3 regions of the Citrobacter sp. LST-B2 genome follow, and region 1 is predicted to be linked to each of the others. Evidence: predicted binding sites of a transcription regulator. Region 1 holds the regulator's gene; each other region holds the start of a gene.

Region 1 (10,294 bases):
GGCGGCTCTTACATCTTCAGCAGCAATGATATCTATGACCGTTACAAAGACACGGCGAACGACGTTTTCGACGTGCGTTTAGCCGGTCTGGAAACGAACCCGGACGGCGTGCTGGAACTGGGTGTTGACTACGGTCGTGCGAACAAAACTGACGGCTACAGCTATGCCGACGGTGCCACTAAAGACGGCTGGATGTTCACCGCTGAACATACGCAAAGCATGCTGAAAGGCTACAACAAGTTTGTCGTTCAGTACGCTACCGATGCAATGACGACTCAGGGTAAAGGGATCCCGCAGGGCTCCTTCACGGGTAACAACTACAACCCAGATACGGAAATTGGCGTCGTTAACAACGAAATCAACAACAACGGTAGTCTGGTGCGTATCCTCGACCACGGTGCTATCTCTCTGGGCGACCGTTGGGACCTGATGTACGTCGGTATGTATCAGGATATCGACCGTGACGATAACAACGGTTCAACCTGGTATACCGTCGGTGTGCGTCCGATGTTCAAATGGACACCGATCATGAGCACCCTGATGGAAATCGGCTACGACAACGTGAAGTCTCAGCGTACCGACGACACCAACAACCAGTACAAAATTACCCTGGCGCAACAGTGGCAGGCTGGCGACAGCATCTGGTCCCGCCCGGCTATCCGTGTCTTCGCGACCTACGCGAAGTGGGATGAGAAATGGGGTTACGACAACGGCATTGCCTACAGCGATACCAGCGCGCGCACCTACAGCCGTGGCGACAACGATGAGTGGTCCTTCGGTGCTCAGATGGAAATCTGGTGGTAATCCGGCACTAACCTGACGTAGCGAGGGGCGTAAGCCCCTCTGTTTCTCGCGGTTTAGCGCGCTATTGCCTGGCCACCGCTGAACCCACGCTTTCTGAGGTGATAACAATGAAAATGAAGAAAAGTCTCGTCGCCCTTTGTTTATCCGCAGGGTTAGTTGCCAGTGCGCCGGGCATCAGCCTGGCTGACGTGAATTACGTTCCACAGAATACCAGCGCCGCACCGACGATTCCGACGGCGGCACTCCAGCAGTTAACCTGGACGCCGGTTGACCAGTCCAACACGCAAACCACACAGCTTTCGACCGGCGGTCAGCGTCTTGATGTCGCGGGCATCTCCGGTCCGGTTGCCGCTTACAGCGTACCGGCGAACATCGGGGAGCTAAACATAACGCTCACCAGCGAAGTGAACAAACAAACCAGTGTCTTCGCGCCCAACGTCCTGATTCTCGATCAGAACATGACGCCTTCTGCGTTCTTCCCCAGCAGCTATTTCACCTACCAGGAACCGGGCGTGATGAGCGCGGATCGTCTGGAAGGGGTGATGCGCCTGACGCCAGCGCTGGGCCAGCAGAAGCTTTATGTTCTGGTCTTTACGACCGAGAAAGATCTTCAGCAGACCACCAAACTGCTCGATCCAGCGAAAGCCTACGCCAAAGGCGTGGGTAACTCGGTGCCGGATATTCCGGATCCGATTGCCCGTCATACTACCGACGGTCTGCTGAAGCTGAAAGTGAAAACCAGCAGCAGTTCCAGCGTGCTGGTGGGGCCATTGTTTGGTTCTTCCGGCCCGGGTCCGGTGACGGTAGGCAATACCGCCGCACCTGCACCGACCTACGCTGCACCTGCTGCCGCGCCGGTGGTTGCACCTGCGCCCGCGAAGAAAAGCGAGCCGATGTTGAACGACACCGAAAGCTACTTTAACAAAGCGATTAAAGACGCCGTCGCGAAAGGTGACGTTGATAAAGCGCTGAAACTGCTTGATGAAGCTGAACGTCTGGGATCAACATCTGCCCGTTCCACCTTTATCAGCAGTGTAAAAGGCAAGGGGTAATTTCTCCCCACATTGCTGATTTGCAACAACTGGTGCGTCAACTGGCGCACCTTTTTTTTAGCATTTCCTGCGACTTGTTACGTTTCTGTTGCGTAACAGATCACTTAATTATGTTTCCATCTTCCGTAAGCGCTTTTCTGCGATACAATGCCTTTCAGTTATGAAACGGAGAGTCAGGCATGTCACACCCCGCGTTAACGCAACTGCGTGCGCTGCGCTATTTTGAAGAGATTCCCGCCCTGGATCCAGAACAGCTCGACTGGCTGCTACTGGAAGATTCCATGACAAAACGTTTTGAACAACAGGGAAAACGGGTCACGGTGACCCTGATCAGGGAGGGATTTGTCGGTCAAAATGAGGTGGTGGAAGAGCTGACGCGACTGCCAAAAGAATCCCGCTACTGGCTGCGTGAAATCCTGCTCTGTGCCGATGATGAACCCTGGCTGGCTGGACGCACCGTGGTGCCTGAATCCACGCTGTCCGGCCCCGAACTGGCCTTACAACACTTAGGCAAAACCCCGCTGGGGCGTTATCTGTTTACATCATCGACGTTGACCCGAGATTTTATTGAGATTGGTTGTGATGCCGGGCTGTGGGGACGTCGTTCCCGCCTGCGACTGAGCGGTAAGCCGCTAATGCTGACCGAACTGTTTTTACCTGCATCGCCGTTGTACTAAGAGGAAAATAAAATGGAGTGGAGTCTGACGCAAAATAAGCTGCTGGCGTTTCACCGCTTGATGCGTACGGATAAGCCCATCGGCGCCTTACTGCTGCTCTGGCCGACGCTGTGGGCTCTGTGGGTAGCGACCCCTGGCGTCCCTCAAGGGTGGATCCTGGCGGTGTTTGTCGCCGGGGTCTGGCTGATGCGTGCCGCCGGATGCGTGGTTAATGACTATGCCGATCGAAAATTTGACGGACACGTAAAACGCACGGCGAACCGCCCATTACCTAGCGGCGCAGTGACGGAGAAAGAGGCCCGGACGCTGTTTGTGGTGCTGGTACTGCTCGCTTTTCTGTTGGTATTAACGCTCAACACCATGACCATATTGCTGTCGGTTGCAGCACTGGCGCTGGCGTGGGTCTATCCGTTTATGAAGCGCTACACCCACCTGCCGCAGGTAGTGCTGGGGGCGGCGTTTGGCTGGTCGATCCCGATGGCCTTCGCGGCGGTGAGTGAGTCGGTACCCTTGAGCTGCTGGCTGATGTTCCTGGCCAATATCTTGTGGGCGGTGGCCTACGACACGCAGTACGCGATGGTTGATCGCGATGACGATCTGAAAATCGGCATTAAATCGACGGCCATTCTGTTTGGCGAACATGACAAGCTGATTATCGGTATCTTGCAGGTGGCGGTGCTGGCGCTGATGGCGCTGATTGGCTGGCTGAACGGTCTGGGGCTGGGTTATTACTGGTCTGTGCTGGTCGCGGGCGCGCTGTTTGTTTATCAACAGAAACTGATTGCCAACCGCGAACGCGAGGCCTGCTTTAAAGCATTCATGAACAATAACTACGTCGGGCTGGTGTTGTTTATCGGTCTGGCAATGAGCTACTGGCACTTATAAAGCATCTTGCCCGGTGGCGCTGCGCTTATCGGGCCTACCAAACCGTAAGCCGATGTAGGCCGGATCAGGCGGAACGCCGCCATCCGGCAATCTAACATAAAAAAGCCGGTCATCTTGACCGGCTTTTTCTTTACTCGCTCTGCGTCGCGCTCTCGATGGTGAGGCGTACATCCGACGTGATGAGTTCCGCCAACATCTGATACACCTTCATCGTTTCGCCCGGCTCCGCATCGCCGGTATCGCTGATGTAACCCTCGTCACGCAGAGTCAGCACCAGTGAGCTGAACACCGCCTTGTCGAAGAATTCCGGCGCGTTAATACCGTGCAGCACGGACAGACGCTGCGCCACGGTGCGGCTTTCTTTCTCCAGCGTCCCGCGGTTGATCGACGGGTTAGCGCTCAGCAGCCAGAAGGTGATGGCATAACGCTGCAGCGTTTCGCGCGCACCCGCGGCCAGCAGTTGCAGCGTACGGGAATGAGCCGGATTGATATGCAGTTCATCATCCTGAACGGTAATCAGCCCCTGACGCTGCATTTCAGCCGTCAGCGCGTCAATCACGTCTGCCAGCTCATCGCGCTCCCAGCGCAGGAACAGCTCGGCTTTCAGCATCGGGTAGAGCACGTCAACGTGTTGCAGCAACGCTTCGCGGGAAATATGACGATGCTGGGTGACGATCGCCGCCATCAGTGACGGTAGCACCAGCATATGCGCGATGTTATTGCGATAGTAGGTCATCAGGACCGCCTGCTCGCGCGGCAGAATGATGATATCGCCAATGGTATCCTTCTCGACTTCGAATTTGTTCATCTGCAACGCGTGATCGATAAGATCGCTGGCGTTGACAGACGGCACGGTCGAATCAGAGGAATACGGCACGTTGCGCATCAGATCCAGGTAACAGTTGAGCTGCTCGGTCAATTGTTCGCGGGTCAGCGAACGCTGGCGAGACGCTAACAGCGCGGTGCAGCACAGGTTCATGGCGTTCGCCGCACCCGCATTGTTAATACGCACCATCAGCTCCGCCGCAATCCCGTTTACCGTCGGCGTCAGCCAGGCTGGACGCACGGCTTCGATCGGATCGATAGACTCGCGCCACTCCGGCACGTGGTGATTCAGGTAGGTCATCAATGGCATTGGCTCGCCAAAGTTGACGTAGCCCTGACCGAGATTACGCAGCTTGCTCAGGCCACGCAGCATCTGCGGCAGGCTCTCTTTCTCTTTGGTCGCGCCGCGCAGCTCTTTGGCATAGGTTCCTACTTCCATCACGTGCTCGTAACCGATGTAAATCGGCACCAGAGTGATCGGACGGGTGCCGCCGCGCAGCATCGCCTGGATGGTCATCGACAGCGTGCCAGTTTTTGGGTCCAGCAAACGGCCGGTACGGGAACGACCACCTTCGACAAAGTATTCAACCGAGTAGCCGCGGCTGAACAGTTCGCCCAGATACTCACGGAAAACCGTGGAATAGAGCTTATTGCCCTTAAAGGTACGACGAATAAAGAACGCGCCCAGGCGGCGGAAGATCGGGCCTGCCGGCCAGAAGTTCAGGTTGATACCTGCAGCGATGTGCGGCGGCACCAGCCCCTGGTGATAGAGCACGTAGGAGAGCAGCAGGTAGTCCATGTGGCTGCGGTGGCAGGGAACATAAACAATTTCGTGCCCGTCGTGCGCCAGTTGGCGAACGCGTTCTGCGTTGTGAACGTTAATCCCCTGATACAGCCGGTTCCAGGTGAAGCCCAGAATACGGTCGGTCAGGCGAATCATCTCGTAAGAGAAGTTGGCGGCGATCTCTTCCATCAGCGCAATGGCGTTTTGCTGCGCCTTTTCATGGGAGATTTTCTTGCTGCGCGCTTCGTCTTCTACCGCGCGGGCAATTGCTTTGGAGGCCAGCAGCTTGTTGAAGAGATCCTGACGCGCAGGTAAACGCGGCCCCACCGCGGCAAGGCGCTGACGGGCGAAGTGCATACGCGCCACGCGAGCCAGTTTCTGCGCAATGGTTTTATCCGTGCCGTGCTCATCGGCCATTCGGCGCAGAGAGACGGAAGGCGAGAAGCGGACAAAGCTGTCGCGGCCAAGCCAGGAGACGGCAAAGAATTTCTGAATGCCGTTAAGCATGCGCAGCGGCGGGTTAACCTCGCCCTTTTCACGACCCGGAGAACGTCCAAACATCACCGACACCGGCACCATTTGCACATCCAGATCCGGATTGCTGCGATGCAGGTCGAGATAGTTATGGAACAGCTTGATGGATTCTTCTTTCGGCGTGTAATAGGTGAAGACACGCGGTCCGCCGTGAATGAACACATAGCGCGGCAACTGTGTGCCATCGATCTCCAGCGGTTCTAACGGGTCGGGGAGATCGTGCGCCAGACATTGCGCGCGCAGCGTCAGCAAGTCCGCTTTGGAGTTGTACGGTAAAACGTACATAATTGGGCGAGAGGTATCGAGTCCCAATTCCGGGGCAGGATCTGCCGGAATAGACTTGCTTTTTACCAGTACACTTAATGGTAAATTCAGGATTTTGTAGTAAATTCGTGGCCAGCCGGACATAAACGATGTAAAGCCTCTGGTTAATAATGCAATTGCGTTGCAAGGATATCAGAAAGTCATGTGAATTTCTGGTCTATCCCGTCATACTTCGCGCCGCGTTGCCCTAACTCGAATTACATGAGTTAACAAGACAATGTCATTGACGCCAATAATGCAAAAAGGTTCTTTTAATGGCTAATAATACCACTGGATTCACCCGAATTATCAAAGCTGCAGGCTATTCCTGGAAAGGTTTTCGCGCCGCGTGGATTAACGAGGCCGCGTTCCGTCAGGAAAGCGTGGCGGCGCTGCTGGCCGTGGCTATCGCCTGCTGGCTGGACGTGGATGCCATTACGCGCGTTCTGCTGATAGGCTCTGTCATGCTGGTCATGATTGTTGAAATCCTGAACAGCGCCATTGAGGCGGTAGTGGACCGTATCGGCTCTGATTATCACGAACTTTCTGGTCGCGCAAAAGATATGGGGTCGGCGGCGGTGCTGCTTTCTATCATTGTGGCGCTGATCACCTGGGGACTCCTGTTGTGGCCACATTTTCGCTAACGTTTTTCGACCCTGATTCCATAACCGGCTAAATCTGCTGTCGAATGTGTAGTTTGTGGTTCCAAAATCACCTTTAGCTGTATATACTCACAGCATAACTGTATATACACCCAGGGGGCGGAATGAAAGCGTTAACGGCCAGGCAACAAGAGGTGTTTGATCTCATTCGGGATCACATCAGCCAGACAGGTATGCCACCGACGCGTGCGGAGATCGCACAGCGTTTGGGGTTCCGTTCCCCAAACGCGGCTGAAGAACACCTGAAGGCGCTGGCACGTAAAGGGGCGATTGAAATCGTCTCCGGTGCTTCTCGCGGCATTCGACTGCTGCAGGAAGAAGAGGAAGGGTTACCGCTCATCGGTCGCGTTGCGGCGGGCGAGCCGCTGCTGGCGCAGCAGCACATTGAAGGCCATTATCAGGTGGATCCATCTTTGTTTAAGCCGAACGCCGATTTCCTGCTGCGCGTCAGCGGAATGTCGATGAAAGACATCGGCATTATGGATGGCGATCTGCTGGCGGTACACAAAACCCAGGACGTGCGTAACGGTCAGGTGGTTGTAGCGCGTATCGACGATGAAGTGACGGTCAAGCGCCTAAAAAAACAGGGCAATAAAGTTGAACTGCTGCCCGAAAACAGCGAATTTAAACCAATCCTGGTTGACCTTCGCGAACAGAATTTTACCATCGAAGGACTGGCCGTTGGCGTCATCCGTAATGGTGAATGGCTGTAGTATTTCTTTAGGCCGGATAAGGCGTTTACGTCGTTATCCGGCACTCTCACCACTCTCGTTATGACCTCTTCTCAGGCTCGTCTCCATGCCTTTTTTTGCTTCTGCTGACAAAGCACTCTGGCGCCTCGCCTTACCGATGATTTTCTCCAATATCACCGTTCCGCTGCTGGGACTGGTGGATACGGCGGTCATTGGTCACCTGGACAGCCCCGTCTATCTCGGCGGTGTGGCAGTAGGCGCAACCGCAACCAGCTTTCTGTTTATGCTACTGCTCTTCTTACGGATGAGCACTACCGGGCTGACGGCGCAGGCATTCGGCGCGAAGAATCCTCAGGCGCTGGCGAGGGCTCTGGTGCAACCGCTGATCCTGGCTTTGGGCGCAGGGACATTGATTGTTATCTTCCGCACGCCGATTATCGACCTGGCGCTACACATTGTTGGCGGCAGCGAAGCGGTGCTGGAACAGGCGAGGCGATTCCTGGCCATTCGCTGGCTGAGCGCGCCGGCGTCACTGGCGAATCTGGTTCTGCTCGGTTGGTTACTGGGCGTGCAATACGCGCGTGCGCCGGTGATCCTGCTGATTGTCGGCAATATCCTGAACATTGTGCTCGACCTCTGGCTGGTAATGGGGCTGCATATGAACGTGCAGGGGGCCGCACTGGCGACGGTGATTGCGGAATATGCGACGTTGCTGATCGGTTTGTTGATGGTGCGTAAGGTCTTGCACTTGCGGGGCGTCTCTCTCGTCATACTCAGGCAGGCCTGGCGCGGCAACTTTCGTCGCCTTCTGGCGCTCAATCGCGACATCATGCTGCGTTCGCTGCTGCTGCAACTCTGTTTTGGTGCCATTACCGTGCTGGGGGCCAGACTGGGTAGCGATATCATCGCCGTTAACGCCGTGTTGATGACGTTGCTGACGTTTACGGCCTATGCGCTGGATGGCTTTGCCTACGCCGTGGAGGCGCATTCCGGTCAGGCCTATGGCGCCCGCGATGGCAGTCAGTTGCTGGAGGTCTGGCGCGCGGCGTGCCGTCAGTCAGGTATTGTCGCACTGCTGTTCTCAGTGGTTTATCTGCTCGCGGGCGAACAGATCGTCGCGCTGCTGACATCACTTCCGCAAATCCAGCAACTGGCCGATCGCTATCTGCTCTGGCAAGTGATTTTGCCGTTGGTCGGCGTCTGGTGCTATCTGCTGGATGGTATGTTTATCGGTGCAACGCGGGCGGCTGAAATGCGTAACAGTATGGCGGTCGCGGCTGCCGGGTTTGCGCTGACCCTGCTGGCGCTCCCCGTATTGGGGAATCACGGTTTGTGGCTGGCGCTGGCGGTTTTCCTGACGCTGCGCGGACTGTCATTAGCCTGGATCTGGCGGCGCCACTGGCGGAATGGGACCTGGTTTTCGGCTTCGTGATGGTTAAAGATTCTGAATAGTGAATTGAACCCAGAATCTCTGACTACACTTAATCTCACGTCCAGCAGAAAACGAACGCAGTTGGGCGGTTTACTCTCACTATTCACAGCCTAATAAAGAGGACTTTATGATGAATAAAGACGAAGCCGGCGGTAACTGGAAACAATTTAAAGGTAAAGTGAAAGAGCAGTGGGGCAAACTGACCGATGACGATATGACAGTCATTGAAGGTAAGCGTGATCAACTGGTCGGTAAGATTCAGGAACGTTATGGTTACGAGAAAGACCAGGCGGAGAAAGAGGTCGTTAGCTGGGAAAAACGCAACGACTATCGCTGGTAAGCTACCCTCATACCCGTGAGTACATGGATGTAAGCCCCTCTGTTTGCTTCGGGCGGCATAGCATGCCGCCCATTTCCTTAACGGGGTTTCTTTTTAACCTGAATCGAATGATCGTGCTGACACTCGCCAGGGTGACGGCAGGCTTCCACTTCCACGCAGGCTGAGCATAATCCGTGTGCTTCAATCACATTGTGGCGCAGGGCAAACCCCATCTTCGCCGCCAGCATATGCATAATGTCTTCCACGCCCTCCGCACACTCTTCTTTCACCGCACCACAGCGGTCGCAGATAAACATCGCGGAAGTATGAGTTGGCTGATCGAACAGGTAACACAGCACGTAGCTGTTGGTGGATTCAACCTTATGCACAAACCCTTGTTCAAGCAGAAAATCAAGTGCGCGATAGACCGTTGGCGGCTTGGCCTGCGGTTCTGATTCACGCAGCAGGTCGAGCAGATCGTAAGCGCTAATTGCGCCTTCCTGAAGGCTCATCAGACGCAACACCTCAAGGCGCTGTGGGGTCAGGCGCACATTGCGTTGCGCGCACAGTTTTTCAGCTTGCGCCAGCAACTCTTGCGTTGTGGTCTTTTCCATTGGGCACCTCGGATCGCGTGAAGTAAGAAAACCCTCACTTTATCATGTTATGGGAGAAACGCCGAGATCCAGGCCGGCACGATAAATCGCCTGCTAATCTTTCCCTGTTTCGCATTCTCTTCTATACATATTGATGTCTGTCACATAATAAAAACGTTCCAGCAAGTTCTGCATGGAGCGAATAGCGTCATCTTCACCCATTTTATCACAGCAATAGTCCTACTCAGCCGCGTTGATACTGGCTGAGGCATTATTTCACCTGCAAATAAAATAGGTTTACTGTGAATAAAAATTTTAATTTTTCGGTGGTGGCAATTGCGGTCTCGTTCCTGGTTTCCCAACAGGCGAACGCGGCGAATACCTGGGCGGAAGCGCGTAACGACGCGATGGGCGGAACGGGCGTGGCGTCGGCAAATTATGGTAGCGGGGTTCTCATTAACCCGGCGTTGCTGGCGAAAGCGAAGCCTGAAGACAGCGTTACCGTGATTCTTCCGGCGGTCGGTGCACAAATCACCGACAAAGATAATCTTCAGGATGAAATTGATGAGATCAGCGACAAAATCGATTACTACGATGAGGTGGTTGATAATCTGACGCCGCAGGAAGTTTTGCTCAACCCGCGCGGCGTGTTGAATCAGTTTCAGGGCGCGGCACGCGATCTTGCCGATGAACTCGAATACCTGAAAGGGAAAACGGCACGCGCCAGTGCAG
Region 2 (10,294 bases), 2.1 Mb from region 1:
AGTTCGATGAAACGCAGTTGAATGGGACGCGTCTGGATCCAGCCAAGAAAAGTATCGAGCTGATGATGATTCACATCGCGCATTAGCACGGTGTTGACTTTAACTTTTGCAAAACCGGCATCAAACGCGGCGTCGATGCCCGCCATCACCTGCTGGAATTTATCCTGCCCGGTAATCGCGTGGAACTGACGCGCATCAAGGCTATCAACGCTGACGTTAATGCCGGTCAAACCCGCATCGCGCCAGTGGGCGGCATCACGCGCCAGACGGTAGCCGTTGGTGGTCACCGCCAGTTGACGAATCGCCTCGTTTTCACGCACGGCGGCAATGATGTCGGTAAAATCACGACGCAGAGAAGGTTCGCCACCGGTCAGGCGCACTTTTTCGGTGCCCAGGTTAGCAAAGGCGCGAGTCACCCGACGAATTTCATCGACGGAGAGAAAACCTTTATTGGTGACGCCGCCGGGCTTGTAGCCATCCGGCAGACAGTATGTGCAACGAAAGTTACACACATCGGTAATCGACAGACGCAAATAGTAAAACTTGCGCGCGAAAGCATCGGTCAGTTGTGTGGCCATGTACACCTTTCCAAATACGGGAGGCGAAGTCATTTCTTCCTGCGCCCTGGTGGCAATGCGTTTGCGTTGTCACGGCCAAAGCACCGTATCATTTGACCCAGGTGCAGAGGCTAGAGTGTTAACTGTGGTTATGGCGATACTAGCGTGTAAACGAACATAATGCTATTTACACTTAACGATGTATAATCATATATATAGCGCCATGATCGTGCCATTTCGTTACAGAATAAGCAAAAATAGCACTTTTGCATTGATGTACATCATTTCGCTGTCAGGCATTCGCCCCCCTAAAGGAGTAGTGCGGCAGAATTTATTTTCTCAACTTGCCGTTAGCGAATTGCTGAAAAGCCCCTGTTTGCGCTACTGTAGCGCGGTAAATCTGACTTCAGGAACTTTTATGCGCAATCGTACGCTGGCTGACCTGGATCGTGTCGTGGCTCTCGGCGGAGGGCATGGATTAGGACGCGTTCTCTCTTCCCTCTCCTCCCTGGGTTCACGCCTCACCGGTATCGTGACCACCACCGATAACGGCGGTTCGACGGGGCGTATTCGCCGCTCGGAAGGGGGAATCGCCTGGGGCGATATGCGCAACTGTCTCAATCAGTTGATTACCGAACCGAGCGTCGCTTCCGCGATGTTTGAATACCGTTTTGGCGGTAATGGTGAACTTTCAGGCCATAACCTCGGAAATCTGATGTTAAAGGCGCTCGACCACCTGAGCGTGCGGCCTCTGGAAGCCATCAACTTAATTCGTAATCTGCTGAAAGTGGACGCACATTTAATCCCCATGTCAGAGCTGCCAGTTGACCTGATGGCGATCGACGATCAGGGGCATGAAGTGTACGGCGAAGTGAATATTGATCAGCTCACCTCGCCCTTGCAGGAACTGATGCTGTCACCGAAGGTCCCCACCACCCGGGAAGCGGTGCAGGCGATTAACGATGCCGACCTGATTATTATCGGTCCGGGCAGTTTTTACACCAGCCTGATGCCAATCCTGCTGCTGGAGGATCTCGCACAGGCGCTGCGCCGTACGCAGGCGCCGATGGTCTACATCGGCAATCTGGGCCGGGAATTGAGCATCCCCGCCGCAAGCCTGACGCTTATCGATAAGCTCACCATTATGGAGCAGTATGTCGGCAAAAGAGTCGTTGATGCGGTTATCGTGGGGCCGAAGGTAGATGTCTCTGCGGTCAGCGACCGGGTGGTGATTCAGGAAGTGCTGGAGGCCAGCGATATTCCCTATCGCCATGACCGCCAGTTATTGCACAGCGCGCTGGAGAAAGCCGTACAGGCGCTGCGGTAAAGGGTTTATTGCCTGATGGCGCTACGTTCACCAGGCCTGCTTATCTACTCTGCAAACTACCAGTGAACAGGCCGGATAAGGTGGTTACACCGCCATCCGGCAATCTCTCACGACGCAGCAATAAACAGTTCACGCAGCTGATGCAGTTGATCGCGGATCTGCGCGGCCTCTTCGAATTCCAGGTTCTGCGCATGCTGCATCATCTGCCCTTCGAGCTCGTGAATCTTCTGTTGCAACGCTTTTGGCGTCATGTCCAGTTCCACCACATCCGATTGCGCTGCGGAACGCGATTTGCCTCGGCCCTTCGCTTTGGTTTTCGCAATGTTCTGCCCCAGCGCCAGAATATCGACCACTTTTTTATTCAGGCCCTGCGGAGTAATGCCGTGTTCTTCATTGTACTGCTGCTGTTTCTCGCGACGACGCTCGGTTTCGCCAATCGCCTTCGCCATTGAGGCCGTAATTTTGTCACCGTAAAGAATCGCCTTCCCGTTGATGTTACGCGCCGCACGACCGATGGTCTGTATCAGCGAACGTTCGGAACGCAGGAACCCTTCCTTGTCGGCGTCGAGAATCGCCACCAGCGACACCTCAGGCATATCGAGACCTTCGCGCAACAGGTTGATCCCCACCAGCACATCAAACTCGCCCAGACGCAGATCACGAATGATCTCCATACGCTCAACGGTATCGATGTCCGAGTGCAGGTAACGCACCCGCTCACCGTGTTCTTCCAGATACTCGGTGAGATCTTCCGCCATACGCTTGGTGAGCGTGGTAACCAGCACGCGCTCGTTGATCTCTGCGCGCTTGCGGATTTCAGAGAGCAGATCGTCCACCTGCGTTGCCACCGGTCGCACTTCAATGACCGGATCCAGCAACCCTGTCGGACGCACCACTTGATCAACCACTTCTCCGCCCGATTTCTCCAGCTCGTAATTGCCCGGCGTCGCAGACACATATATGGTCTGCGGAGCCAGCGCTTCAAACTCTTCGAACTTTAACGGACGGTTATCCAGCGCCGATGGCAAACGGAAACCGTACTCCACCAGCGTCTCTTTACGCGCCCGATCGCCACGATACATCCCGCCAATCTGCGGGATGGTGACGTGGGATTCATCCACCACCAGCAAACCGTCAGCGGGCAGATAGTCAAACAGGGTCGGCGGCGGCTCACCCGGCCCGCGTCCTGACAGAAAGCGCGAGTAGTTTTCGATCCCCGAGCAGTAACCCAGCTCGTTCATCATTTCCAGATCAAACTGGGTACGCTGACTCAGGCGTTGCTCTTCCAGCAGTTTGTCGTTGGCGAGCAGGATTTTGCGACGTTCAGCCAGTTCGACTTTGATCTCTTCCATCGCCTGCACAATGCGCTCACGGGGGGTCACGTAGTGCGTTTTGGGGTAGATGGTGTAGCGCGAAATAGTGGATTCCACCTGCCCGGTCAGCGGGTCAAACAGCGACAGACGCTCCACCTCTTCATCAAACAGCTCCACACGCAGCGCGATGTCGTCAGACTCCGCCGGGAAGATGTCAATCACCTCACCGCGCACGCGGAAAGTCCCGCGCTGGAACGCCTGATCGTTACGGGTATATTGCAGTTCAGCCAGTCGCCGCAGAATGGCGCGCTGATCGATAATCATGCCCACCGTCAGGTGCAGCATCATCTTCAGATATAAATCGGGATCGCCCAGACCATAGATGGCAGAAACGGAGGCCACGACGATCACGTCACGACGCTCCAGCAACGCTTTGGTGGCCGACAGACGCATCTGCTCGATGTGTTCATTCACCGAGGCATCTTTTTCGATGAAGGTGTCTGAGCTGGGAACATACGCTTCCGGCTGATAGTAGTCGTAGTAGGAGACGAAATACTCGACGGCGTTATCCGGGAAAAACTCTTTCATTTCACCATACAGCTGCGCCGCCAGCGTTTTGTTGGGTGCCAGCACCATCGTCGGTCGCTGCAAATCCGCGATCACATTCGCAATGGTGAACGTTTTCCCCGACCCCGTTACGCCAAGTAGCGTCTGATGCGCCAGGCCGTCCTCCAGTCCCTCTTCCAGACGGCGTATCGCCTCAGGCTGATCGCCGGAAGGTTTAAATGCGGAATTCAGTTTGAACGGTTTACTCATGAGCAGCTACCTGAAGGAATGAGCGGGCAGGTGTGTAATTTTACTCGCAGAAGATAATATTGCCAGTAAAATATACTGGATGAAAAAACAGTAACGCCTCATAAAATTTGTGTTACGCATGATAAAAGCGGATCGGAGATGGCTATAATTTCACCGCTGGCAAGATATTACACTATGAAGCGGGTTTATCCCCAGACCATTGACTTCGTTAACATTGTCAAGATACGTGATGAAAGTTTTATTGCATTCAATGACCACAATATGACAGCCATTGATTTTATCTAACGCGCTGTAAATTAAAGGATATTTTATAAAGACGCCTTTCGCACCAATTCGGCTGGAAGCCGCGTAATCTCTCGCTTGCCTTGTGTTTTCTAACTCTAATACACAAGGTTATCCACAGGAATGGTGGATAACTGCCTGCAGGCCATATGGTCTGCCGCCTGGCAAATTCCCGGTCCAACCCACCAGGCAGCACATAAAAAAAAATTATCGCTAAATTTTGATTTTTATCAGCTAAAGAAGTGTCCCTGGCAGGCGAGATCTTGCTCGCAATTTCGCCTTTTACTCACCCGCGAGTAAAGCGAGATCCAGATATTGTCCTGTGGCCGCATTTTCGGCTCCCGCCGCCAGCCACGGGATTTCGCCTAACAATGGCGCAGGGATGACCCGCTTAAGCGTCGCCAGATACTCATGATGGCGTTTTCCCGGCGGCGTGACGTCATTCGCCACCCACCCGACAAGCGGAAGTCCTGCCTGCTGTACCGCCTGCGCGGTCAGCATCGCATGGTTTATACACCCCAGCTTCACGCCGACGACCAGGACCACCGGCAGGCGCTCGATCTGCACCCAATCAGCGAAGGTAAAATCCTCCGCAAGCGGGGTAAACCAGCCGCCAGCACCTTCCACCAGCAGCCACTCCGCCTGCGCGTCCAGCGCGCGCAGGCCGTCTGACATCACATCAGCACGAATTGGCCTTCCCTCATCAGCGCTGATGATATGCGGCGAGGTGGGTTCCGCGAAGGTGTAAGGATTCACCGCCGCGTAGTCCAGCGCCAGACTGCTGTTGCGCTGAAGCGCCAGGGCGTCGCTGTTGCGCAGTCCCTCTGGCGTCATGTCACTACCTGATGCGACAGGTTTATACCCGGCCGTCCGATAACCCAGACTGCGCGCCGCCTGGAGCAGCGCACAGCTGGCGACGGTTTTACCGACTTCCGTATCGGTACCGGTGACAAAATAACGTTTAGTCACGTGCAATCACTCCTGCAAAAAGATGGTAGGTCAGCAGATATTTCCCCTGCCGCTGCGGCCAGGCCAGTTGAAGCTGCTGCAACTGCGAGCGGGTTAAGACGCGCGGCTCTCGCCCCTCGTGCAAATGGGTCGCGCCGATGCCTTTCAGTGAGCGCATAGCGCTCAGGGCGTCATCAAACTCCAGCGTCAGGGAGATTGATTGATGATGCCCTTGCCAGCCGTGCATCGCTTCACACAGCGCCTCGCGGGATAAAAACCGGTTGCCGTGCGCCCGCTCATCCACCGCGCGCCAGGCCTGATGAAGCTCCGGTAGCGAATCCTGGGCCAGCGTGGTGAAAGCCACGCAGCCACCGGGGCGCACGACCCGATACAGTTCGCTCAGCGCCTGATGCAGACTGTTACACCATTGCACGGCCAGATTGCTCCAGGCCAGGTCAAACGTTGCGCTGGCTAACGGCAGTGACTCAATGTCGCCGGTGAGATAGTGATGCGCCACGTCCTGGCGACGCGCCTCGTCCAGCATGCGGGCAGAGAGATCCAGCGCGGTAACCTGACTCCCCAGCTCGCGCCAGTAGCGACTCAAACGCCCCGGCCCGCAGCCGGCATCCAGTACCTGTAAAAATGGGCGTTCCGGCAGTTGTGCCAGCAACGCGTCGGCGCTCAGGCGCTGCAATGTGGCATGCTGCTCATAGTGCGCTGCCGCACGACCAAACGCCGCCGCGATTGCCTGTTTATTCACCTGCCCCATGCAGCACCTCCAGCAATCGGTCGATATCCTCAGGCTCATGCGCCTGAGTTAAGGTCAGTCGCAGACGGGCTGTCCCGGCGGGCACGGTCGGCGGACGGATCGCCGTGACCCAACATCCCTGACGGCGCAAGGTGTCCGCCAGCTGCAATGCGCGCGCATTTTCGCCGACAATCAGCGGCTGGATGGCGCTGTGCGACTGCGCCAGCATGAAATCGGGATGGTTGATAGCCGAGCGGAAGCGCTGGATCAGCGCAGTCAGTTTCTCCCTGCGTGCGTCACCTTCCTGACTGCGAATCACCGAAAGCGACGCCTGTAACGCCATCGCCTGCGCGGGCGGCATGCTGGTGCTGTAAATCAGATGACGGGCGAACTGCAGCAAATAATCGGCAACGTTTTCAGAGCACAGAATCGCCGCACCGCTGACGCCAAAGCCTTTGCCGAATGTTACGACCAATAACTCCGGTTTTACCCGCTGCTGCCAGCAGCTCCCGCGACCCGCTTCTCCACTGACGCCAATGCCGTGGGCATCATCCACCAGTAACCAGGCATTACGCGCCTGTGCGGCCTGCTGAATGTCCACAAGCGGCGCATTGTCGCCATCCATGCTGAACACGCCTTCGGTCACCACCAGTTGACGCCCGGAACAGGGGGCGTCAAGCAGGCGCGTGAGATGCGAGGCGTCGTTATGGGTAAAACGGCGAAGCTGCGCCGGGCAAAGACTGGCCGCTTCCAGCAGCGAAGCGTGGCTGAGACGATCAGCGACAATCCGGTCATCCTTTTCCATCAGCGCGGTAATCACCGCCTGGTTTGCGGCGAAACCGGAAATAAACAGTAACGCGCGCGGATAGCCCAGCCAGTCGGCCAGTTCCTCTTCCAGTTGCTGATGGGCAATGGAATAACCGCTGACGTGGCCCGAGCCGCCGCTGCCGACGCCAAACCGCTCCGCCCCCTGCTGCCAGGCGCGAAGGATATGCGGATGATGACTCAACCCCAGATAATCATTGCTGGAAAAATTGAGATAGCGCCGGTCATTCGTCTCCAGCCAGCGACCGGCTCCCTGTGCTACCACATAACGTCGGCGCAACGTATCCGCCGAACGACGCGCCGCCAGCGCATCGTCGATTTTGTGTTGCCAGGTCATACGGCAGCCGCGTTGTAGTAATCGTCAGTATCCGGTGTCAGCAACGCCTGCTCCAGACGCGCACGCTGCTCGTTATCCCCGGCGAGCACCGCCGTTTGCTGCGGATTCAGCCCCAGCTTATGGAAAAGCTGAAGATCTTTGTCCTCTGCCGGGTTTGGCGTGGTGAGCAGTTTGCAGCCGTAGAAAATAGAGTTGGCGCCAGCCATAAAGCACATGGCCTGCGTTTGTTCATTCATCTGCTCGCGACCGGCAGACAGGCGCACATACGAGGTCGGCATCATGATGCGCGCCACGGCAATGGTGCGAATAAAATCAAATGCGTCGACGTCATCGTTATCTGCCAGCGGCGTACCTTTCACCTTCACCAGCATGTTGATCGGCACACTTTCCGGCGGGGTCGGCAGGTTTGCCAGTTGCAGGAGCAGCCCGGCGCGATCGGTCACCGTTTCGCCCAGGCCGACGATGCCGCCGGAACAGACCTTGATCCCGGCCTCGCGTACTTTGTCCAGCGTGTCGAGTCGCTCCTGGTAGGAACGGGTGGTGATGATGTTGCCGTAAAATTCCGGCGAGGTATCGAGGTTGTGGTTGTAATAGTCCAGCCCCGCCTCCGCCAGCCGTTGCGCCTGTGATTCATCAAGTGTGCCAAGCGTCATGCAGGCTTCCAGTCCCAGCGCTTTCACCCCCTGAACCATCTGCTGCAAATATGGCATGTCGCGCTCGTGCGGGTTCTTCCACGCCGCACCCATGCAGAAACGAGTGGAACCGGCGTTCTTCGCCTGGCGCGCCGACTCCAGCACCTGCTCAACTTCCATTAGCCGCTCAGCTTCAAGGCCGGTTTTATAGCGCGAACTTTGCGGACAATATTTGCAATCTTCCGGGCAGGCGCCGGTTTTGATCGACAACAGTGTGCTGACCTGCACCTGACGAGGATCGAAATGCTGACGGTGGATTTGCTGCGCCTCGAACAGCAGATCCAGCAGCGGTTTTTCAAATAATTCGGTGACTTGCGACAGCGTCCAGCGAGAATGAGTGGTCATAATTTTATACGTTTTGTGGTGATAAGGGTGTAGACTTGTAAACCTAAATCTTTTTAATTTGGTTTACAAGTCGATTATGACAACGGACGATCTCACGTTTGATCAGCGCCACATCTGGCACCCCTACACCTCTATGACCTCCCCGCTACCGGTCTATCCTGTTGAACGGGCCAAGGGCTGCGAACTGATTTTATCCAGCGGTGAACGCCTGATTGATGGCATGTCGTCGTGGTGGGCCGCGATTCACGGATACAACCATCCGCAGCTCAATGCGGCGATGAAAACGCAGATAGACGCCATGTCGCATGTGATGTTTGGCGGGATCACGCATGCCCCCGCCGTCAACCTGTGCCGTAAACTGGTCGCCATGACGCCCGCGTCGCTGGAATGCGTGTTCCTCGCCGATTCCGGTTCCGTCGCGGTGGAAGTGGCGATGAAAATGGCGCTGCAATACTGGCAGGCCAAAGGGGAATCCCGTCAGCGCTTCCTGACGTTCCGTAACGGCTATCACGGCGATACCTTCGGCGCGATGTCGGTCTGCGATCCAGATAACTCCATGCACAGCCTGTGGAAGGGCTATCTGCCGGAAAACCTGTTTGCCCCTGCGCCGCAAAGTCGAATGGATGGCGAGTGGGATGAGCGCGATATGGTGGCCTTCGCGCGCCTGATGGCCGCACATCGTCATGACATTGCGGCAGTGATTCTCGAGCCGATTGTTCAGGGCGCGGGCGGAATGCGGATGTACCATCCGGAGTGGCTGCGCCGTATCCGCAAAATGTGCGACCGTGAAGGCATTCTGCTGATTGCGGATGAAATCGCCACCGGATTTGGCCGCACGGGCAAACTGTTTGCCTGCGAACACGCCGGGATCGCGCCCGACATTCTGTGTCTGGGAAAAGCGCTGACCGGCGGAACGATGACCCTTTCAGCCACCCTGACCACCCGCCAGGTGGCGGAAACCATCAGCAACGGCGAGGCGGGCTGTTTTATGCATGGTCCGACGTTTATGGGCAATCCGCTGGCTTGCGCGGTGGCGACCGCCAGCCTGTCACTACTCGAATCCGGCGACTGGCAGGCGCAGGTCTCGTCCATTGAAACCCAGCTATGCCAGGAACTCGCCCCGGCGCAGACATCGCCATGGGTGGCTGATGTCCGCGTGCTGGGAGCGATTGGCGTGGTGGAGACAACGCATCAGGTTAATATGGCGGCCCTGCAGAAATTCTTTGTGCAACAGGGTGTGTGGATCCGCCCGTTTGGCAAACTCATCTACCTGATGCCGCCGTATCCCATCCAGCCAGAGCAACTGCGCCGCCTGACGCAGGCCGTGAACGACGCTGTGCGCGACGAAACATTTTTTAACGGGTAACTGGCGGTAAGCTGTGCGATTTCTGGCTACACTTTTTGGCGAGAATTAAGGAGAGTGCATGAAAGTAATCAGCAACGATTTTCGCGACGGGGAAAAACTCCCCCTGCGCCATGTCTTCAACGGTATGGGTTATGAAGGGGATAATATTTCCCCGCATCTGGCCTGGGATGAAGTGCCTGCCGGAACGAAGAGTTTCGTGGTGACCTGTTTCGACCCCGATGCACCAACCGGCTCTGGCTGGTGGCATTGGGTGGTGGCTAATTTACCGGCCGATACCCGTGTTCTGACCCAGGGCTATGGCTCCGGGCTGGTCGCTGTGCCAGACGGCGTTATCCAGACACGAACCGATTTCGGTAAAGCGGGCTATGGCGGCGCGGCGCCGCCAAAAGGCGAAACCCACCGCTATATCTTTACCGTTCACGCGCTGGATGTGGACAGGATTGACGTCGATGAAGGTGCCAGCGGGGCGATGGTCGGATTTAACGTCCATTTCCACTCGCTTGCCAGCGCCTCAATTACCGCGATGTTCAGTTGATCGGTGCTGTGCCGGATGACGACGCTCACGCGTCTTATCCGCCTGCGGGAGGGATTCACAGGCCGGATAAGCGTTAGCGCCATCCGGCGCGGTTTAAAGAAATTCCGGCACGAGCTGCAGCAACGCCCCCTGTGCAAGCAATTCTGTCGCACGCTTAATATCCGGGGCGAAGAAGCGGTCCTGGGTGTAATGCGCAACCTGCT
Region 3 (10,294 bases), 290 kb from region 1:
CTGGCGTATGACCTGTTTCATCTGGGCTTTGATGTCCTCATTATTGACCATCGCGGTCAGGGGCGTTCCGGGCGTATGCTATCGGATCCTAATCGCGGACATGTCGACAATTTCAACGACTATGTTGATGATTTATCGGCGTTCTGGGGACAAGAAGTGCAGCCGGGACCGTGGCGTAAACGTTATATTCTGGCACACTCGATGGGCGGGGCGATTGCGACGCTGTTTTTGCAGCGCCATCCGCATCAGTGCGATGCGATCGCGCTCTGCGCGCCAATGTTTGGTATTGTGATGCGTTTGCCGGACTGGATGGTACGCCATATCCTCGACTGGGCCGAAGGTCATCAGCGTATCCGGGAAGGGTATGCGATCGGCACCGGACGCTGGCGGGCATTGCCCTTTGGCATGAATTTATTAACGCACAGTCGACAACGCTATCGGCGTAATTTACGTTTTTATGCCGATGAGCCGCAGCTGCGCGTCGGCGGCCCAACCTTTCACTGGGTACGGGAAGGCATCCTGGCGGCTGAACAGGTGCTGGCAGGCGCGGGCGATGACGCCACGCCAACTCTGCTGATTCAGGCTGAAGAAGAGCGTGTGGTGGATAACCGCATGCACGAACGTTTTTGTGAACTCCGCGCCGCAGCGGGCCATCCTGTCGAAGGGGGGCATCCGCTGGTCATTAAAGGCGCTTACCATGAGATCCTTTTTGAAAAGGACGCTATGCGCTCAGTTGCGCTTCAGGCTATCGTTGATTTTTTCAACAAGCATAACTCATCAGCGGAAACCGCTTTGCTCAGAGGTTGAATTTTTATATGTATCAGATTGTTGCGTCTGATTTAGATGGCACACTGCTTTCTCCCGACCATACCCTATCCCCCTACGCGAAAGAGACATTGAAGCTGCTGACCGCACGCGGCGTTAACTTTGTCTTTGCGACCGGTCGACATCATGTCGATGTGGGGCAGATTCGCGATAATCTGGAGATTAAGTGCTATATGATTACCTCCAACGGCGCGCGTGTGCATGATATGGATGGCAATCTGGTGTTTACCCATAATCTGGACCGCGATATTGCCAGCGATCTGTTTGGGGTGGTGAACGCGAACCCGGATATCATCACTAACGTCTATCGCGATGACGAATGGTTTATGAACCGCCATCGTCCGGATGAAATGCGATTTTTCAAAGAGGCGGTGTTCCATTACTCGCTGTTTGAACCGGGTTTACTGGAGCCGGAAGGCGTCAGCAAAGTGTTCTTCACCAGTCATTCTCATGACGTCCTGCTGCCGCTGGAACAGGCTATTAATGCGCGCTGGGGCGATCGGGTGAACGTGAGCTTCTCCACGCTCACCTGTCTGGAAGTGATGGCGGGCGGCGTGTCGAAAGGCCATGCGCTGGAGGCGGTCGCCAACGCGATGGGTTACAGCCTCAAAGACTGCATCGCCTTTGGCGACGGGATGAACGACGCTGAAATGCTGTCAATGGCAGGCAAAGGCTGCATTATGGCCGGGGCGCATCAACGCCTGAAGGATCTGCATCCGGAACTGGAAGTGATCGGCTCTAATATCGACGATGCGGTGCCGCATTATCTGCGCGATCTCTTCTTACGCTAAGATGAATGCTGATTAATTAATCAGTTGTCAACTTAACTCTCCGCTACAATGGATACTCCATATTCTACGAGATATCCATTGTGGCGTTACTGATCATTACCACGATCCTGTGGGCTTTCTCCTTCAGCCTGTTCGGGGAATACCTTGCCGGGCACGTCGATAGCTACTTTGCCGTGTTGGTTCGGGTCGGTCTGGCGGCGCTGGTATTCCTGCCTTTCCTGTGTACGCGCGGGCACAGCCTGAAAACTATCGGGCTTTATATGCTGGTGGGAGCCATGCAGCTTGGCATCATGTATATGCTGAGTTTCCACGCTTATCTCTATCTGACTGTCTCTGAACTGCTGCTGTTTACCGTGTTGACGCCGCTCTATATCACGCTGATTTACGATCTGATGAGTAAACGGCGGCTGCGCTGGGGGTATGCGTTTAGCGCGCTGCTGGCGGTGATTGGCGCAGGGATTATTCGTTATGACCAGGTGACCGATCACTTCTGGACTGGTCTGCTGCTGGTACAGCTTTCCAACATCAGTTTTGCCATCGGGATGGTGGGCTATAAACGCCTGATGGAGACGCGCCCGATGCCCCAGCATAACGCCTTTGCATGGTTTTACATCGGCGCATTTCTGGTGGCGGTAGTTGCCTGGTTCTTGTTGGGCAATGCGCAGAAAATGCCGGAAACCACGCTCCAGTGGGGAATTCTGGTGTTCCTGGGCGTGGCCGCTTCAGGCATCGGCTACTTTATGTGGAACTACGGCGCGACACAGGTTGATGCGGGGACGCTGGGTATTATGAACAATATGCATGTGCCCGCAGGGCTGCTGGTCAACCTGGCTATCTGGCACCAACAGCCTCACTGGCCAAGTTTTATTACTGGTGCGATGGTGATATTGGCTTCACTGTGGGTGCATCGAAAGTGGGTCGCTCCGCGCTCCGAACAAACGGCAGATGATCGCAGGCGTGATTGCGCGCCGATCGAATAAACGCCTCAGTCACCGGCTGGCGCTGCTCGCCATCACGCACGGCGGCGTACAGGCGGCTCCATAAGCCCTCTCCCAGGGTTCTGGTCACCACCAGACCCTGGCGTTCAAAACTCTCCACGACCCAGTGCGGCAGGGCAGCAATGCCCATGTTTGCCGCCACCATCTGAATCAACAGCAGAGTATTATCCACGCTTTTCAGTGACGGGCTGACCCCTGCGGGCTGAAGAAAATGACGCCAGACGTCCAGTCGACTGCGTTGTACCGGATAGATCAGCAGCGTTTCGCTGGCTAAATCTTCCGGGGTGATCTGCGTTTTGCTGGTCAGCGGATGCTCGGGTGCCAGCACCAGGCGAACTTCAAAATCAAACATCGGAGAATAATGCAGCCCGCTGCGCGGCAGAATGTCAGAGGTCATCACCAGATCGAGCTCGTCCTGCTGGAGCGCCGGTTGGGGGTCAAACGTCACGCCGGATTTAAAATCCATCTCCACCTGCGGCCATTTGGCGCGGAAGTTTTCCAGCGCCGGGGTCAACCACTGAATACAGCTATGGCACTCAATGGCGATACGCAGACGGGTTTGTTGTGGTTCGTTGCAGGCCTGCAACGCGCGGTTAATTTGTGGCAGAACCTGACTGGCCAGTTGCAACAGGATCTCACCCTGTGGGGTGAAACGCAGCGGCTGACTTTTACGTATGAATAGCCGAAAGCCAAGGCGCTGTTCCAGATCGCTGAACTGGTGAGACAGGGCGGATTGGGTCTGATGCAGCGTCGCCGCGGCGGCTGCCAGTGACCCGGTATTCCGCAACGCCTGGAGCGTTTTCAGGTGTTTAATCTCGATCATGAAAGTCCTTCACTTCGGCATGAACAAATTGCGCTTGAGGAATATACAGTAACTGTCAAATATGGATGTGTAAACATCCAGACGTCCAAAATCCTTCGTATTTTAAATTTATGGTGCGTTGGCTGCGTTTCCCCGCCCTGGTTACTTACTGATGTAAGCTCCCGGGGATGAGCAAACTTGCCACCTTCCCTGAATTAAAAATCCATAGGATTTACATATAATTAGAGGAAGTAAAATGACAATACTGAATCACACCCTCGGTTTCCCTCGTGTTGGCCTGCGTCGCGAGCTGAAAAAAGCGCAAGAGGGCTACTGGGCGGGTAATGTGACCCGTGAAGAACTGCTGGCGGTGGGCCGCGAACTGCGGGCGCGTCACTGGGATCAGCAAAAGCAGGCAGGTATCGATCTACTGCCGGTCGGCGATTTTGCCTGGTACGACCATGTTCTGACCACCAGCCTGCTGCTCGGTAACGTCCCGGCGCGTCATCAGAACAAAGATGGTTCCGTCGATATCGACACCCTGTTCCGCATTGGTCGCGGTCGTGCGCCGACCGGCGAACCGGCTGCGGCGGCAGAAATGACCAAATGGTTTAACACCAACTATCACTATATGGTGCCGGAGTTCGTTAAGGGTCAGCAGTTCAAACTGACCTGGACACAACTGCTGGATGAAGTAGACGAAGCGCTGGCGCTGGGTCACAAGGTGAAACCTGTGCTGCTCGGCCCGGTCACTTACCTGTGGCTGGGCAAAGTAAAGGGCGAGTCGTTCGATCGCCTGAGCCTGCTGAAAGACATTCTGCCGGTTTACCAGCAGGTGCTGGCGGAACTGGCAAAACGCGGCATCGAGTGGGTGCAGATCGACGAACCCGCGCTGGTGCTGGAACTGCCGCAGACGTGGCTGAACGCCTTCAAACCGGCCTACGATGCGCTTTCCGGGCAGGTGAAACTGCTGCTGACCACCTACTTTGAAGGTGTAACGCCTAACCTTGATACCATTGCCGCGCTGCCGGTACAGGGACTCCACGTTGACCTGGTCCACGGTAAAGATGACGTGACAGCGCTGCACAAACGCCTGCCGACTGACTGGCTGCTGTCTGCCGGTCTGGTCAATGGACGCAACGTCTGGCGTGCCGATCTGACAGAAAAATATGCCCAGATTAAAGATATCGTAGGCCTTCGCGATCTGTGGGTGGCCTCGTCCTGCTCATTGCTGCACAGCCCGATCGACCTGAGCGTTGAAACGCGTCTGGATGCGGAAGTGAAGAGCTGGTTTGCCTTCGCCCTGCAAAAGTGTGGTGAACTGACGCTGCTGCGCGATGCGCTGAACAGCGGCGATACCGCCGCCATCGCCGAATGGAGCGCACCGATTCAGGCGCGTCGCCACTCGACCCGTGTGCACAATGCAGCAGTGGAAAAACGTCTGGCGGCCATCACCGCGCAGGACAGCCAGCGGGCGAACCCGTACGAAGTGCGCGCTGAAGCTCAGCGTGCGCGCTTCAACCTGCCTGCATGGCCGACGACCACTATCGGTTCTTTCCCGCAGACTACTGAAATCCGCGGCCTGCGTCTGGACTTCAAAAAAGGTCAGCTTGATGCTAACAACTATCGCACTGGCATCGCGGAGCATATTAAGCAAGCGATTGTTGAGCAGGAACGCTTAGGCCTGGACGTGCTGGTCCACGGTGAAGCCGAGCGTAACGACATGGTGGAATATTTCGGTGAGCACCTCGATGGTTTTGTTTTCACCCAGAATGGCTGGGTGCAGAGTTACGGCTCTCGCTGCGTGAAACCGCCGGTGGTGATCGGCGACGTCAGCCGTCCAGAAGCGATCACCGTAGAATGGGCGAAGTATGCTCAGTCGCTGACTGACAAACCGGTAAAAGGCATGCTGACCGGCCCGGTGACCATTCTCTGCTGGTCCTTCCCGCGTGAAGACGTCACCCGCGAAACCATCGCCAAACAGATCGCGCTGGCACTGCGTGATGAGGTGGCGGATCTGGAAGCGGCAGGCATTGGCATCATTCAGATTGATGAACCCGCACTACGCGAAGGGCTGCCGTTGCGTCGTAGCGACTGGGCGGCTTATCTGGCGTGGGGCGTGGAAGCGTTCCGTATCAACGCGGCGGTGGCGAAAGATGATACCCAGATCCACACCCACATGTGTTACTGCGAGTTTAACGACATCATGGATTCTATTGCCGCGCTGGATGCTGACGTGATCACCATTGAGACCTCACGTTCCGACATGGAGCTTCTGGAGTCGTTCGAAGAGTTCGACTATCCGAACGAAATCGGACCGGGCGTGTATGACATTCACTCGCCGAATGTCCCGAGCGTAGAGTGGATTGAGGCGCTGTTGCAAAAAGCGGCACAACGTATCCCGGCTGAACGCCTGTGGGTGAACCCGGACTGTGGCCTGAAAACCCGCGGTTGGCCGGAAACCCGCGCCGCGCTGGCGAACATGGTGAAAGCCGCGCAGAATCTGCGTCAGGCGTGATCTTCCTGGGCCCGGTAAGGCGAAGTCGCCACCGGGCCTGTTGTCGGGGGGCGGTTCAGACCTGCGTTATTTCTTACTTCCGTACTGTGCAAACCACGCCAGCATTCTTTGCCAGCCGTCTTTGGCAGATTCTTCGTGATAGCTCGAGCGGTAGTCGGCATTGAAGGCATGACCGGCATCAGGATAGACAACAATCTCCGTATTGGCGTTAGCGGCGCGTAAGGCCTGGCGCATGGTCTCCACGCTCTCCTGTGAAATACTGTTATCCTGACCGCCGTACAGACCCAGCACCGGGGCGTTCAGATCGGTCGCCACATCGACAGGATGTTTCGGCGAATTCAACGACTTATCGCCAACCAACTTCCCATACCAGGCTACAGCGGCTTTCAGTTGCGGGTTATGCGCCGCGTACAGCCACGTAATACGTCCGCCCCAACAAAAGCCAGTGATCATCAGACGATGAACATCGCCACCGTTGCGGGACGCCCAACTGGCGACGTGATCCAGATCGGCCAGAACCTGAGAATCCGGCACTTTCGCCACCAGACCGCTCAATAGCGTGGGAATATCGGCGAAATCATTGGGATCGCCTTCGCGGAAGTAGAGTTCTGGCGCGATAGCCAAATAGCCGTCCAGCGCCAGACGACGGCAGATGTCGCGGATATGTTCATGCACGCCAAAGATTTCCTGCACTACAATGACCACAGGCAGTGGGCCATCGCTCTTTTTCGGCCGGGCGTGAAACGCCGGCATCTCGTCCCCCTGAGAAGGGATTGACGTAAAACCCGCGACGATGGCGTCGTCCGGGGTATGCACTGAGGTAGAGGCAATAGGGGATGCTGCAGGTGCAAAACCGGTTTGTGGTGTTGATGTCATGGTATTCTCCGTACCCTTAGAAAAATAGCGCACTATTAACTATAGACAGCCTTTAACCATTCACACTGCCTCAAACGGCTCGCTTTTTGTGCAAAGAAAGAGAAAGTTGGGCTATTGATGTGATGTTGATCACTTTTTGTAGGTAAATTCATGCAAATGAATTGCATCATGGTGATAGCGGTCACGAAAATATCTTAAGTCCTTCGGTAAAGTGTCTTTTTGCTTCTTCTGACAAAAACCGAATCACAGAGGAGTTTTATATGTCCAGGTCTGACGTTTTTCATCTCGGCCTCACCAAGAACGATTTACAAGGGGCTACGCTGGCTATCGTCCCTGGCGATCCGGAACGTGTAGAAAAGATCGCCGCGCTGATGGAGAAGCCGGTTAAACTGGCATCTCACCGTGAATTCACTACCTGGCGCGCAGAGCTGGACGGTAAAGCCGTCATCGTCTGCTCGACCGGTATCGGCGGCCCATCAACTTCTATAGCGGTGGAAGAATTGGCTCAGTTGGGCATTCGTACTTTCCTGCGTATTGGCACCACGGGGGCCATTCAGCCGCATATCAATGTCGGCGATGTTCTGGTCACCACGGCGTCCGTTCGTCTGGATGGTGCGAGCCTGCACTTTGCGCCGATGGAGTATCCGGCAGTCGCTGACTTTGAATGCACCACCGCGCTGGTTGAAGCGGCAAAATCCATCGGTGCCACAACTCACGTGGGCGTAACTGCATCTTCTGACACCTTCTACCCAGGCCAGGAACGTTACGACACTTTCTCCGGTCGCGTAGTACGTCGTTTCAAAGGCTCCATGGAAGAGTGGCAGTCAATGGGCGTGATGAACTACGAAATGGAGTCCGCCACGCTGCTGACCATGTGTGCAAGCCAGGGCCTGCGCGCCGGGATGGTTGCGGGGGTAATCGTCAACCGCACCCAGCAAGAGATCCCGAATGCGGAGACGATGAAACAAACTGAAAGCCATGCGGTGAAAATCGTGGTGGAAGCGGCACGTCGTCTCATCTAATTCTCTTCTCTTCCGTAAACAAGGCCGACGCGTTCGGCCTTTTGCTTTTACGCGATTATTTGCGTACCGCCTCGCAGGAAAGTTCTTTAAAACTGGACGTTTATACAGCACAATTCTATTTTGTGCGGGTGATGTATGGCGTCGGGAGGCATTTTGGATATCTCAATCATCATTTATGCGGTTATTGCGCTGGTGGGCATTGCGCTTGGCTGGCTGATAGCCAGCTATCAGCATGCGCAACAGAAAGCCGAACAATTCGCTGAACGTGAAGAGATGGTTGCGGCATTAAGTGCTGCCAAACAACAGCTTGCCCAAAGTGAACACTGGCGTGATGAGTGCGAGTTGCTCAATAACGAATTACGTAGCCTGCGCAGCATTAACACCTCGCTGGAAGCGGATCTGCGTGAAGTGACCACGCGAATGGAAGCCACACAGCAGCATGCGGAAGATAAAATTCGCCAGATGATCAACAGCGAGCAGCGTCTGAGCGAACAGTTTGAAAACCTGGCAAACCGAATCTTTGAGCAAAGCAATCGCCGGGTTGATGAGCAAAACCGACAGAGCCTGAATGGTCTGCTGACGCCGCTGCGTGAACAACTGGACGGTTTCCGTCGCCAGGTTCAGGACAGCTTTGGTCAGGAAGCGCGAGAACGTCACACCCTGGCGCATGAAATTCGCAATCTCCAACAGCTTAATGCACAAATGGCCCAGGAAGCGGTCAACCTGACGCGTGCACTAAAAGGCGATAATAAAACGCAGGGGAACTGGGGCGAAGTCGTACTCACCCGTGTGCTGGAAGCATCCGGACTGCGTGAAGGTTATGAGTACGAAACGCAGGTCAGTATCGAGAATGACGTTCGTTCCCGCATGCAGCCCGACGTAATTGTACGTTTACCGCAGGGAAAAGATGTGGTGATCGACGCCAAAATGACGCTGGTGGCCTATGAGCGCTATTTTAATGCGGAAGACGATTACACCCGCGAAAGCGCGCTTCAGGAACACATTGCTTCGGTGCGTAACCATATTCGCCTGTTGGGACGTAAGGACTACCAGCAACTTCCGGGGCTGCGCACGCTGGATTACGTGCTGATGTTTATTCCGGTGGAGCCCGCGTTTCTGTTAGCGCTCGACCGACAGCCCGAACTGATTACTGAAGCGCTTAAAAACAATATTATGCTGGTCAGTCCCACGACATTACTGGTGGCGTTGCGAACCATTGCGAATCTTTGGCGTTACGAACATCAAAGCCGTAATGCGCAACAGATTGCGGACCGTGCGAGTAAGCTCTATGACAAGATGCGGCTGTTTGTCGACGATATGTCCTCCATCGGACAGAGTCTGGACAAAGCGCAGGATAACTATCGTCAGGCGATGAAAAAGCTGTCGTCGGGGCGCGGCAACGTGCTGGCACAGGCCGAAGCGTTTCGCGGCTTAGGGGTAGAAATTAAGCGCGAGATTAACCCTGAACTGGCGGAACAGGCCACAACGCAGGATGAAGAGTATCGGTTGCGATCGGTACCTGAAGAGCAGGAAGATGCATCTTATTCCGACGATGACGGGATAAAGCAGCAATCGAATTAGTCCGTTCGGAGTAACCCGGACGGGCAGAAGGGTAGGGCAATGCGCCCCAATCTGTTACACTTCTCGAACAATTTTTTGATGAGCAGGCACTGAGATGGTGGATAATTCACAAGAAACGACGCACTTTGGTTTTCAGACTGTCGCTAAAGAGCATAAAGCGGACATGGTGGCCCACGTTTTTCATTCTGTGGCATCAAAATATGATGTTATGAATGATTTGATGTCTTTTGGCATCCATCGTTTGTGGAAGCGCTTCACCATCGACTGTAGCGGCGTCCGCCGTGGTCAGACAGTACTGGATTTAGCCGGGGGAACCGGCGATCTGACGGCTAAATTCTCCCGTCTGGTCGGGGAGACCGGCAAGGTGATTCTGGCTGACATCAATGACTCAATGCTCAAAATGGGTCGTGAAAAGCTGCGCAATATCGGCGTGATTGGCAACGTAGAATATGTTCAGGCCAATGCGGAAGCGCTGCCGTTCCCGGACAATACGTTTGACTGCATCACTATTTCCTTCGGTTTGCGTAACGTCACGGACAAAGACAAAGCCCTGCGCTCGATGTTCCGTGTCCTGAAGCCAGGTGGTCGTCTGCTGGTGCTGGAATTCTCTAAACCGATTATCGAGCCACTGAGCAAAGCGTACGACGCCTACTCGTTCCATATCCTGCCGCGTATCGGTTCAATGGTCGCCAATGATGCCGATAGCTATCGTTATCTGGCGGAATCCATCCGTATGCATCCCGATCAGGACACCTTGAAAGCGATGATGCAGGACGCCGGGTTCGAAAGTGTCGACTATTACAACCTGACAGCGGGTGTGGTTGCGCTACATCGTGGCTATAAGTTCTGACAGGAGAACGGGGATGCCTTTTAAACCCTTA

Evidence for each region. The regulator LexA, encoded in region 1, represses DNA repair genes until DNA is damaged. The targets are predictions, from matches to a motif close to TNCTGTATGTACATACAGNA.
Region 2: the regulator LexA is predicted to act here: its motif matches at 4,087-4,106, upstream of uvrB (excinuclease ABC subunit UvrB).
Region 3: the regulator LexA is predicted to act here: its motif matches at 3,501-3,520, upstream of metR (HTH-type transcriptional regulator MetR).

Annotation. Positions count from the first base shown of each region.
Region 1 covers NZ_CP192598.1:4,666,503-4,676,796, reverse strand. Annotated here, with positions in the region: gene ACQ0PY_RS22570 (maltoporin) at 1-804, shown strand, start outside; gene malM (maltose operon protein MalM) at 912-1,856, shown strand; gene ubiC (chorismate lyase) at 2,036-2,533, shown strand; gene ubiA (4-hydroxybenzoate octaprenyltransferase) at 2,546-3,418, shown strand; gene plsB (glycerol-3-phosphate 1-O-acyltransferase PlsB) at 3,549-5,969, opposite strand; gene ACQ0PY_RS22545 (diacylglycerol kinase) at 6,140-6,508, shown strand; gene lexA (transcriptional repressor LexA) at 6,631-7,239, shown strand; gene dinF (MATE family efflux transporter DinF) at 7,325-8,650, shown strand; gene ACQ0PY_RS22530 (CsbD family protein) at 8,781-8,990, shown strand; gene zur (zinc uptake transcriptional repressor Zur) at 9,068-9,583, opposite strand; gene ACQ0PY_RS22520 (conjugal transfer protein TraF) at 9,865-10,294, shown strand, end outside.
Region 2 covers NZ_CP192598.1:1,672,698-1,682,991, reverse strand. Annotated here, with positions in the region: gene moaA (GTP 3',8-cyclase MoaA) at 1-578, opposite strand, end outside; molybdenum cofactor riboswitch at 566-708, opposite strand; gene yvcK (uridine diphosphate-N-acetylglucosamine-binding protein YvcK) at 976-1,884, shown strand; gene uvrB (excinuclease ABC subunit UvrB) at 1,992-4,013, opposite strand; gene bioD (dethiobiotin synthase) at 4,578-5,264, opposite strand; gene bioC (malonyl-ACP O-methyltransferase BioC) at 5,257-6,012, opposite strand; gene bioF (8-amino-7-oxononanoate synthase) at 5,996-7,153, opposite strand; gene bioB (biotin synthase BioB) at 7,150-8,190, opposite strand; gene bioA (adenosylmethionine--8-amino-7-oxononanoate transaminase) at 8,267-9,556, shown strand; gene ACQ0PY_RS07840 (kinase inhibitor) at 9,615-10,091, shown strand; gene hutH (histidine ammonia-lyase) at 10,185-10,294, opposite strand, start outside.
Region 3 covers NZ_CP192598.1:4,958,853-4,969,146, reverse strand. Annotated here, with positions in the region: gene pldB (lysophospholipase L2) at 1-807, shown strand, start outside; gene yigL (sugar/pyridoxal phosphate phosphatase YigL) at 816-1,616, shown strand; gene bioP (biotin transporter) at 1,697-2,596, shown strand; gene metR (HTH-type transcriptional regulator MetR) at 2,484-3,437, opposite strand; gene metE (5-methyltetrahydropteroyltriglutamate--homocysteine S-methyltransferase) at 3,673-5,934, shown strand; gene ACQ0PY_RS23865 (dienelactone hydrolase family protein) at 6,001-6,810, opposite strand; gene udp (uridine phosphorylase) at 7,071-7,832, shown strand; gene rmuC (DNA recombination protein RmuC) at 7,986-9,413, shown strand; gene ubiE (bifunctional demethylmenaquinone methyltransferase/2-methoxy-6-polyprenyl-1,4-benzoquinol methylase UbiE) at 9,508-10,263, shown strand; gene ubiJ (ubiquinone biosynthesis protein UbiJ) at 10,277-10,294, shown strand, end outside.